2 regions of the Enterococcus innesii genome follow, and region 2 is predicted to be linked to the other one. Evidence: riboswitches for the same ligand, from Rfam matches in the RefSeq annotation. Region 2 holds a riboswitch; the other holds the start of a gene.
The links. Region 2 has a riboswitch for magnesium ahead of mgtA (magnesium-translocating P-type ATPase). Riboswitches for the same ligand answer to the same signal wherever they lie in the genome.
Positions count from the first base shown of each region.

Region 1 (5,638 bases), 150 kb from region 2:
CTTGTCCCACGATCTCCACATAGGCATCTCTAGGAATACTCGTGAGGGTGGTTTTTCGCGTGGCAGGATTCAACGTTGCCACCATGATGGTGTTTGCACGAAAATCGGTTTTGCGCCGGGAATCATTGGCGATCCCCAACAAAAGAAGGCTCAAAGGTTCAGCATTTTCGATGACCTCCGCCTCTTCTCGTCCTTCGATCGGACGATGGATCGAGTGAGCAACATCCTCTACTTGAAAATACACCCTAATGGCATAGACGGTTCCTGCTGAAATAATTCCCGTCAGCAATACTAGGAAAATGATTATTAGTTTTTTTGCTGTACTCATTTTATTTCCCCCTAAGTACACGTTTTTTGATTGAAAAGACGAAAGCATAGGTGATGTAACTGATCCCACTTGCCAATAAAATACTTGCTAGCAAGTCACTGGGATAATGAACCCCGAATAGCAACCGACTCATCATGATCAGCAACAAATAGATCATTCCAAGAAATAGTGCCAGGTTTTGGATAAAGTGACGCTTGCCTCTTTTAGCGGGAACTGTTTGCCCTAAGAAAAAGAGGAGAGAAATAATCAAAGTGGTCGCTAATAATGTATGTCCACTTGGAAAACTTGCTGATGCCCGCTCCATGCTGTCAGCAAAATCCGGTCTCGGGCGATCAACTACTTTCTTGATCACTTGACCGACCCCACTGATCACAATCATGTTCCCCATCAACCATAAACTTTCTAAATGCTGCTTGCGCATAAATAAAATACTTGCTAAGAGAAAATGAATGGCCGCTACGGGAATGATCGTGGCCGTACTGGCAAGCGGGAGAAAAATCGATTCCACAGCAGGTGTCCGCCATTGAGGCAATTGGGAAAACAGGTTGTCGATGCTTTGGAACCAGTGTGGTTCTAATGCAACAAGGAAAAACAGCCATGCAAAACAGCTGAAGAGTACTCCACCTATCACTCCTTTTTTTGCTGTTTTACTCATGTTAAGCTCCTACTTTCTTTTAATGTATACGACCTATTTTTGGCTTTTGTCGGAAATTTATCTAACCCAAAGATAATTCCCATAGCAATGCTGATCGCAATCAGTGAGGTGCCTCCTTGACTTAAGAATGGTAAAGGAATACCGGTTAAAGGCAGCAAACCGATCGCCGCTCCGATATTTTCAAAAATTTGAAAAACTAAACCAAACACATAAGTGATCGCAATATAGACCGATGCTTTGTTATTTGTTTTTAAAGCAGCAAAAATGATTTGATAGATCAGATAAAAATAAAGGAAGATGACTAAAGTACTTCCTAAAAAACCATACGTTTCTCCAATGACTGTAAAGATCATATCTGACTCACGAACCGGCACATACACCGTTGTATGGGTAGCTGGCGCCCCCAATAAGCCTCCGGAACCGATCGCCCACATACTGCGGACTTGTTGAAAAGCGATGGAATCTTGATAAGCGAAAGGATCTGCCCAAGCTCTTACACGATCCAATTGGTATTGTGAGAAGTGCAGTCGAAACAACACACGATTGCCCCATTCCGTGAATACGAGCAGCAACAAAATAGCACCAAGAGTGGCAATCAACCCGATCACGACAGTCAGTATTTTCCAATGAACACCAGAAATGATGAATAAGGCACCTAACATCACGATAAACACCAAGCTCGTTCCAAAGTCCCGCTGCATAAACATCAATAAAAACGTGGGTAAGCTGTATAGCAGGATCTTAGTGACATAGATCAAATCGGATTTGATCGTTCGTTCGGCTTTTCGTTTTTCATAAACTAAGGTGAGATAGACCATAAACAGCATAAAGGCCACTTTCATAAACTCGGAAGGCTGAATCGTGAACGCACCAAATCTGATCCATCGTTTGGTGTTCGTTTGTTCGAACATCGTTTGATCATAAAACCAATGAAGAGAGGCCATCAAACCAAGGGATAGTAAGTACAAAAGACCAGAAAAGCGGAGGAGTAAATTCGTAGGAATCAAACTCGTCACAAAAAGAGCAATCGCCGAAAGAATACAAAAGAGGATCTGCCGCAAAACAATCCTTGAAGGATCATTGCCATCCATCACAGATGCTTGATGTTGTACCCAGATACTTAACAAAAACAGCAGGAAAACCGGCAGCAGTAAAGCATAGTTTGCTTCATGACGTTTGAGGAACTTCATTAAGGATGCCCTCCTCTCGTTCTAGTTTCAGGCATAAACTAAAGGCAAATGAAAGAATAAAGTAACTAGAACCACCATAACTAATGAATGGTAGCGGAACCCCCGTCATCGGCATCAAACCTAAAATACTGGCAATATTAATACTTGTTTGCAACAAAAGCAACGTACTCGTCCCTAATAAAATCAAGCCTATTTGAGGGTTTTCAATTGCAGCAGATCGCATAAATAAACGCAAGATGATCACGAATAATAAGCCGATTACAAAAATACCAAAAATCAAGCCTAGTTCTTCTACTAAAACTGAGAAAATAAAATCTGTTTCTGCTACTGGTAAAAAGCCTTTTTTAGTGATGCTGTTTCCTAAGCCAAGACCAGTAAGACCACCATTGAACAAAGCGTAGTAGGAATGGATCATTTGAAACCCCTGATTATACGGATCGGAAAATGGATCCCCCACTAACCGTATGCGGTTATAAACGTGCATAAACATGTGGGGCAGTAAATCATTGTTTCCTAAAAAAATGATCAACATGGCAATCAAGAACAGACTGATCAATAAGCCACCAAATAAAAGAGCTGTTAGTTTCACGGGCACTTGTACCGTAGTAATCATGACAAATGCTAAAAAAAGTAAAATCATTACCCCAGCTACTTTTGGTTGAATCAAGATCAACACGCAGCACAAAAACAAAACCAAAAGGGGACGCTTCATTTCCTGCAGGGTGGTTTTTGCTGTTTGAAAGTAATGAGCCAGATACAAAACCATACCGACATTCACGATTTCTGAAGGTTGAAATTGAATCCCTACGATTGAGACCCAGCGTTGGGCACCATTAACAGAGACGCCGAAAAAAGGCACACGTGCTAAGAGCAATGTAAAGATCCCAAATGCCAGCAAACCGATCGCTAAGTACTTACTAAGCAGTATCTCTCGACGTGTTCTTTGAATAATGAAAAGGAGCACCCAGCTAAGTAGTAGAAAAACAAGCTGACGCAAGAATAAACTCGCTGGTGGCTGATCCCTCGTTAACAAACGGTAAGAACTTGCACTATAAATCATTAAAAGACCGATAAGGCTCAATAGCAAATAAGCTATGATCAGCAGCCAATCGATCTTCTTTTTTTCTATCATTGCTTCCACTCCTCTTGCCTTGGAGTAGGTGTTCAGACGGTACCAGTTATTTTGCCTTTTGAGCTCATTCATCCATCAAAAGAAAAGCAAAAAAGTCTCACTTCTCTTAGGACGTCAGACTTTCGCAGCAATCTCATCGTCCGAGTTTTAGCACTATACAACGTAAAGAAAGTTCTTTCCTTTCTTAGCTATTTTATGAAAAGCCTTAATCCGACAATTCCTGTTCTACACATTGGCGTCTTTCGACGTTTCTGCGCAATAGCTTATGTTTGTATAGGAGCCTCACCTAACAAGGTTATATGTTATTTTTCAATCCAATATGAATGGTACCCTTCCTCGAATAAAGATACAACCTATTCTTTGTTATTTTTATTTTTCTTTAACTTTTCTTAAAGAAATTAGATATTTCGAATATTTTCCGACCTTTAAAGAAAAACCAATGAAAATCATTCGATCAACACCGGATCCCCTTCGATAATATACGTTATTAAAAAACGGTCATTCCAAAAAAAAGACAGTTCTTTTTCTAGAGATTGAAAAAGAACTGCTTTCTTGATTTGCACTGTCTGAATAAATATATCCGTGCCGATCAATCAAATGATCGTTTGGCTTGACGCTCTTGTGCTGCTTTTCTTAACTGCTTTTGCGCTTTTTTAGACCCACGTTCAATATCTCGGGTAAATTTACGTTGGGCAAAATCGAAAAATAATTGATCTAGATCATAGCCGGCTGGATAGAGTGCTTCTCGTTTTGTGAGAAGTTGCAATCGTCGAGCAGCAACAACGAAAAATTGTTTCTCAATCGAAATTTTCGCTTGCCCCTGTTCTAAATATTCATAAAAGAGTCCCCGTTTTTCATGTTCTGCTGAAAAGACTTGGTCTCCCTTTTGGAAAATGTGCTCAGGCTTTACTTCCTGCGGATCGGTTCGTTTTCTGGTCGACACAAAAGGCTGCTTTTCAAAAGAATAGGATTTATCCTTTAAATACTCCTTAGCCGTTTGCACGACCTCAGCTGGAATCGCCATTTTTTCGGCGATCCAAAACGCATTGCTATCGCCAACCGCATTGGTCAACAAGCGGTATTTGGGCGTCAGTGTTTTGGCATCAAACGCCATCGCCGCCGTTTCAAAGTCTTGATGGTCAAGGGCAAATTGCTTGATTTCACCATAATGAGTCGTGGCGATCATTAATGCCCCTGAACGATAGATCGATTCCATAATGGCGATTGCTAAAGCCGCCCCTTCATTTGGTTCAGTCCCGCTGCCAATTTCATCCAACAAAACGATACTGTTCCGGCCGGCATTCGTCATGATCTGTGCAATATTCGACATGTGTCCAGAAAAGGTACTTAAAGAATTTTCTAGACTTTGCTGATCCCCAATATCCATCCAAAGACTTTTTAAAAACGGCACGCTGCTGTTGCCATTATGCGCTGGAAACAAGCCGTAATGTGCCATCGCACAAACGAGTCCGACGGTTTTTAAGACAACCGTTTTACCACCAGCATTCGGCCCTGTGATGACCATACATCGGTTCTCTTCTCCTAGTTTTAAAGATAGAGGAACAGCATCAGTGCCCAGCAAAGGATGCCGGACTTGATCAAGAAGCAAAACTTCTTCTTCAGTGATCGCTATCGGTTGCCCATTGATTTCCCGACAATACTTTCCGCGAGCAAAAATAATATCTAGTACCACTAAAATATCAAGACAGGCAAATACTGCATTCATTTGTTCGGCGATCGCCCCGGTCAATTCTGATAAAACTTGGTATTGAGCGGCCGTTTCTTCCGCCTGTGCCAAGATCAATCGATCATTCAGACGGGCAGCTGCTTCCGGTTCAATAAAGACAGTCGCACGCTTATTGGAACGTTCGATGATCGTTCCTTTAAATTGCTGTTGGAATTCAGCACGCACGGGTAACGTATATCGGTCATTCTTTTTGATGACACGATTTTCTTGTAAATAACGACTTTCTTTAAAAAACTTTGCAAAAACTTTTTTCAGATCAGCTTCATATTTTTCGATCGTACCGCGAATTTTCCGCAATTCTCGGCTGGCATTACTATCAACCTGACCATTGCGAATCTTTTGGAAAATCATTTCGGCGATTTCAGAAAAGTCTTCTAAACCTTGCGCATATTGATGCAATTTTGGGGCGATCGATTGATTCTTTTCGAACAATTGACGGATGATTCGAAAAGACCGTAAAAAGTCTCCATATTCGATAAGCTCCTGTGGTTCTAAAACAAACCCTTTTTCAATTTTCTCCGTATGGTGTAAGACATGCTGCAGCCCCATAAAAGGCACTTGACGACCGGCGGCTAATAGCGCCATC
Region 1 covers NZ_AP025635.1:22,041-27,678, reverse strand. The annotation lists gene ENLAB_RS00120 (LCP family glycopolymer transferase) at 1-328, opposite strand, end outside; gene ENLAB_RS00115 (phosphatase PAP2 family protein) at 330-983, opposite strand; gene ENLAB_RS00110 (FtsW/RodA/SpoVE family cell cycle protein) at 980-2,173, opposite strand; gene ENLAB_RS00105 (FtsW/RodA/SpoVE family cell cycle protein) at 2,151-3,305, opposite strand; M-box (ykoK) riboswitch at 3,431-3,606, opposite strand; gene ENLAB_RS00100 (endonuclease MutS2) at 3,895-5,638, opposite strand, start outside.
Region 1: linked by a shared signal. The riboswitch ahead of ENLAB_RS00105 (FtsW/RodA/SpoVE family cell cycle protein) and the one ahead of mgtA (magnesium-translocating P-type ATPase) in region 2 are both predicted to bind magnesium.

Region 2 (5,638 bases):
TTCTGCATCGGAATTTCAAAAAGGTGAAAAGAAAAACGTAGAAGGAAAGAAAATTTGGATTCAATACAAAGGTTCTTTAAAAGATACGTTGGTTGAAATGCAGCAAGACTTGCAGTCATCGATCTCTTATGCAGGTGGAAAAGATTTAGAATCGATTCGTAAAGTGGATTACGTAATCGTGAAAAATTCGATTTTCAATGGAGATACTATTTAAGCTGGATACGGAAGAAACGGCCTTTTAGCGGTCGTTTCTTTTTTTGTTGGAACAACCATTTTGTTTTTCTGTTTTCTTCGTTATAATAGAAGCAATGAGAAGTAGAGGAGCGGGTGACCAAATGACAATCAAAGTGATGTCTGTGTTCGGTACCAGACCGGAAGCCATCAAAATGGCGCCACTAGTAAAGGAATTGGAAAACGACCCGCGTTTTGAATCGATCGTTGTGGTGACGGCGCAGCATCGAGAAATGTTGGATCAAGTTTTAAAGGTTTTTGAAATCATACCAGATTATGATCTGGATATTATGACTTTAGGGCAAACTTTGACAGGAATCACCACCAAAGTTTTGCTGGATCTGGAACCAATATTGCAAAAAGAAACCCCTGATATCGTACTCGTTCACGGGGATACAACCACAGCATACGCCGCCGCGACGGCTGCCTTCTATCAGCAGATTCCTGTGGGGCATGTGGAAGCCGGTTTGCGTACATGGAACAAAAAATCTCCTTATCCGGAGGAAGCCAATCGTCAGCTGATCGATGTTTTAGCCGATTTTTATTTTGCGCCAACTGCCCAAAGTAAAGAAAATTTATTAGCGGAAAATCGTAATAAAGATGCAATTTTTGTAACGGGGAATACCGCCATTGATGCGATGCGTTATACGATCTCGGAGGACTATCAGCATCCAGAACTTTCTGCAGCAGATCAAACCATAATTCTTCTGACAATGCACCGTCGCGAAAACTTAGGTGTTCCGATGCAGCAAGTCTTCCGCGCTTTAGCGAAAATCGCTAAGGAGAAACCAACCATCAAAGTGGTTTTTCCTATGCACAAGAATCCTCAAGTGCGAGGGATTGCTCAGGAGATTCTTGGAGAACTAGCAAATGTTACGTTGATTGAGCCTTTAGACGTCATTGATTTTCACAATGTTGCCAATCAAAGTACCTTGATTTTAACGGATTCTGGCGGTGTCCAAGAAGAAGCACCGTCGTTAGGCGTTCCTGTTTTGGTCCTGAGAGATACAACAGAGCGTCCGGAAGGAATTGCTGCAGGTACGTTAAAACTGATCGGTACGTCTGAAGCTGCAGTTTATCAAGAAACGAAGCGACTACTAGAGGATCCAGAAGCTTACAATGCCATGGCACATGCAGAAAATCCCTATGGCGATGGGAAAGCAAGCCAGCGAATCCTGCAGATTTTAGTTGAACATTTTTCGTGAGAGTTAGAAAGAACAATCTCTCAGTATGAAAAACAATAGATGATTAGACAGCTATTTGATAAATGGCTGTCTATTTTTTTGTGCAAGTTTAAGGAATGTACTGTATCATCTTTTTCAATTTCTCGTTTAAGGGGATAGACGAACGGCTTGTTGTGCTATGGCTTTTGTTAGGAGAAACTTTCTATCTATTCATGAAAAAAGTTTTATCACGTATAAAATCACAACGGTTCTTTAACGTTGTTATTTTATTGTAAGACCTTTCATTTAAAAACGAACGAAAATCTAAGAAAAAAGGGTGCTTTTTTCCATTGTTGCGGTTGACATTGGCTAGGATAGCAGTTATTATGTGGGTAGTTGGAAGGAAGACTTCCGGCGAACTGACATTTTATACAAATAATTGTTAGGTGAGGCTCCTATATGGACACAAGCTGCTGCCGCAAAAGTATCGAGAGATACTTAGTTGGTAGGACAGGTCTAATCGTGAAGGTTAAACCCAAAGTAGCTGATAGCAGATTTGCTATCTACGCCCTATAGTGCTAAAGCTCTACAATGATCATGAGTTTTTTACGCATGCTTATTGGGAGCGTGTGTTTTTTTGTGTCTTTTACGCGCGTTCCACAGTGACTTACCTAATAAAAAGAAAGGAAGATTCACATGGAATACCCCAGTCCCCAGATGAAACAGCGGAGTAGTTATCGAATCGCTAGGGGTGGCGTAAGCAACTCCTAAGTGCTAGGAGGAAAAAAAGATGTTAAAAAAACTATCGAAAGATCAAGAATTAAAATTACTGGCAAAATTGACCGAAAGAGAATTGCTGATGGAAATGCGGACATCTTTCCAAGGGTTATCGGAAGAAGATGCTGCAGAACGTTTGGCAGAGTATGGTCCAAACAAAGTGGATGCGCAAAAACCAACACCTGCTTGGTTGATGATCCTAGGTGCTTTCAAAGATCCTTTTGTGTTAGTTTTGGCATTATTAATGGTTATTTCTTTTGTAACAGGCGATATTGAAGCAGTGATCGTGATGGGAATCATGATTTTGGCAAGTGTCATGATTACTTTCGTCCAAGAATACCGTTCCCAAAAAGCAAGCTTAGCGTTAAAAGAACTTATTGAAAATACTTGTTCCGTCACTCGAGATGGTATCACGAGAGAAATTCCAATGGATGAAGTCGTTCCAGGAGACATCGTCACCTTAGCAACCGGCGATATGATCCCTGCTGATGCCATCTTGATTTGGACCAAAGATTTATTTATCAATCAATCATCATTAACTGGCGAGTCAATGCCAGTTGAAAAATTTGTGGATGCTGGGATCAAAGAAAGTGATGCCCAAATTTCAGCTTTAGACATGCAAGACCTCGTTTTCATGGGTACCGATGTCTTAAGTGGCCAAGGAAAAGCGATTATTTTGAAAACTGGTCAAAGTACATTCTTTGGTGATATTGCTAAAAATGCGACGACGAAACGCGGCAAAACAACTTTTGAAGATGGCTTAACGAAAGTCAGCAAACTATTGTTGCGAATGGTCATGGTGCTTTTCCCGATCGTATTACTGATCAACGGATTGACCAAGGGCGATTGGGGCGAAGCGTTGTTCTTCGCGATAGCAGTAGCAGTTGGCTTGACGCCAGAAATGCTACCAATGATCGTCACCAGCAACTTAGCCAAAGGGGCAATCTCTTTATCAAAAGAAAAAGTGATCGTCAAAGAATTGCCTTCTATACAAAACTTAGGCGCAATGGATGTTTTATGTACCGATAAAACGGGTACGATCACCGAAGATCGTGTTGTACTGGTACAGCATTTAAATCCATTTGGCGTAGAAGATAAACAAGTCCTTGATATGACGTATTTAAATTCTTACTATCAAACAGGGTGGAAAAACCTGATGGATATTGCTGTCTTAAACTACTATGAAGAAGAAGGATTGTCAGCGCCATTTAACGATGTGACAAAAATCGATGAGATTCCGTTTGACTTCTCACGTCGCCGCTTGACGGTTGTGGTCAATGCAGATGGTCATCAACTGATGGTCACTAAAGGGGCAGCCGAGGAAATGGAACAAGTCTGCAAGTATGTAGAAGTTGATGGCAAAGTGATGGAATTGACTCCTCAATTGAGAGAACAATTGCGTCAAGTGAATTTGCGCTTGAACAAACAAGGAATGCGCGTGTTGACTGTTGCTGTAAAACGGGATGCCCACGCAGATGCCGTTTATTCTGTAGAAGATGAACAAGACATGATCATGATTGGCTTTATGGGCTTCTTAGATCCAGCAAAAGAAACAGCAAAAACAGCGATTGCTTCTTTACACGGTCATGGCATCAATGTCAAAGTGCTGACGGGAGATAATGCGATCGTTGCGCAAAAAGTTTGTCGAGATGTTGGGATCGATGCAGATGAATACTTGTTAGGAACCGATATAGATCATCTGTCAGATGAAGAGTTAGCAGAGAAAGCTGCAAAAACCAATCTGTTTGCAAAATTAAATCCAATGCAAAAATCCCGAATCATTGAAACCATTCAAGCGGCAGGCCATACGGTCGGCTTTATGGGAGATGGCATCAACGATGCGCCTGCTTTACGCACGGCAGATGTTGGTATCTCGGTTGATACCGCAGCAGATATCACCAAAGATGCCAGCTCGATCATTTTATTAGAAAAAAGTTTGAATGTCCTTGATAAAGGAGTCATCGAAGGCCGCAAAGTATTTACCAACATGATGAAGTACATCAAAATGACTTTGAGTTCGAACTTCGGAAATGTGTTCTCGATTTTAGTTGCTAGTGCCTTTTTACCTTTCTTACCAATGTTGTCCATTCAACTGTTGGTTCAAAACTTGGTGTACGATATGGCCCAATTGACGATTCCATGGGACAACGTAGATAAAGAAGAGTTAGAAAAACCAGTTAAATGGCAAGTGGGTGGACTATTGAAGTTTACCGTCGGCATTGGACCTGTTAGCAGCATCTTCGATATTTTGACCTTCTTTATGATGTGGCATGTCTTTAGTGCAAATACCATCCAAGAGCAAGCCTTGTTCCAAGCAGGATGGTTTATGATTGGCTTAACGACACAAACCTTAGTCGTTCACATGATCAGAACGAGAAAATTACCATTTATCAAAAGTATCGCATCACCTGCAGTTTTGATTTCAAGTGTTCTAGCGATTGCAGTTGGCTTCTTGGTCATCTTGACGCCATTGCATACCGTCTTTGATTTTGCAGCACTGCCATCAAGTTACTGGCCATGGTATGTCGGTATCAATCTAGCTTATTTAGTAACAGTTGAGTTTGCGAAACGCATTTACATTCATGTCACGAGAGAATGGATTTAAAAAAACAGGTCGGCGTTCTTCCTAACAAGGGGAGAATCGCCGATCTGTTTCTTTTTATCCGTTCTCTGTATTATTTTTTTCTCATATTAAGAAATTTCTCTTAGATCCAAGTCGAATCTTTCACAAGTGATAATAAAAGGATTGTGCTTAATCTGTTTTGTATAATGATGATTGCTGTACTATTCTTAAATAAAAAAAAGAATCTGAAAAGAAAAAATCGAAGAAAGCGATTGCTTTAATGTGATTAATTTCACTAATGTTTTCTTAAGAGTTGCTACAGTGGGAATTCTTTTATTAAAAAAAATACCCTTTTCACTTGTCATTTTCGAAGTTAAATGATAATTTATAAGAGTAAATGAAATTTCGATAGTACAGATTTAAACCCTGTTACATACGAAAGTGAATTTTTATATCAGAGAGGAAAGTGTGTCAAGATGGCAAAAAAACAAAAAGCACTTGATTTCCAAGCGATTTTGGAGCAAGTCAATGCGGATTTTCCAACTTACCAAGCTTTGGACAAAGACGGGAAAATTGTAAATCAAGAGTTAGTACCAGATTTAAGTGACGACGAATTAGTTGAATTGATGACTCGTATGGTATGGTCTCGTGTATTAGACCAACGCTCAACTGCGTTAAACCGTCAAGGTCGTCTAGGTTTCTTCGCGCCAACTGCTGGACAAGAAGCAAGCCAATTAGCAAGTCAATTTGCTTTTGAAAAAGAAGACGTTTTATTACCTGGTTACCGTGATGTACCACAATTGATCCAACACGGCCTGCCATTGAAAGAAGCTTTCTTATGGTCACGTGGTCACGTTGCTGGGAACCTTTACCCAGAAGATTTAAAGGCATTGCCACCACAAAT
Region 2 covers NZ_AP025635.1:3,390,156-3,395,793, forward strand. The annotation lists gene guaC (GMP reductase) at 1-214, shown strand, start outside; gene wecB (non-hydrolyzing UDP-N-acetylglucosamine 2-epimerase) at 336-1,436, shown strand; M-box (ykoK) riboswitch at 1,826-1,997, shown strand; gene mgtA (magnesium-translocating P-type ATPase) at 2,185-4,776, shown strand; gene pdhA (pyruvate dehydrogenase (acetyl-transferring) E1 component subunit alpha) at 5,211-5,638, shown strand, end outside.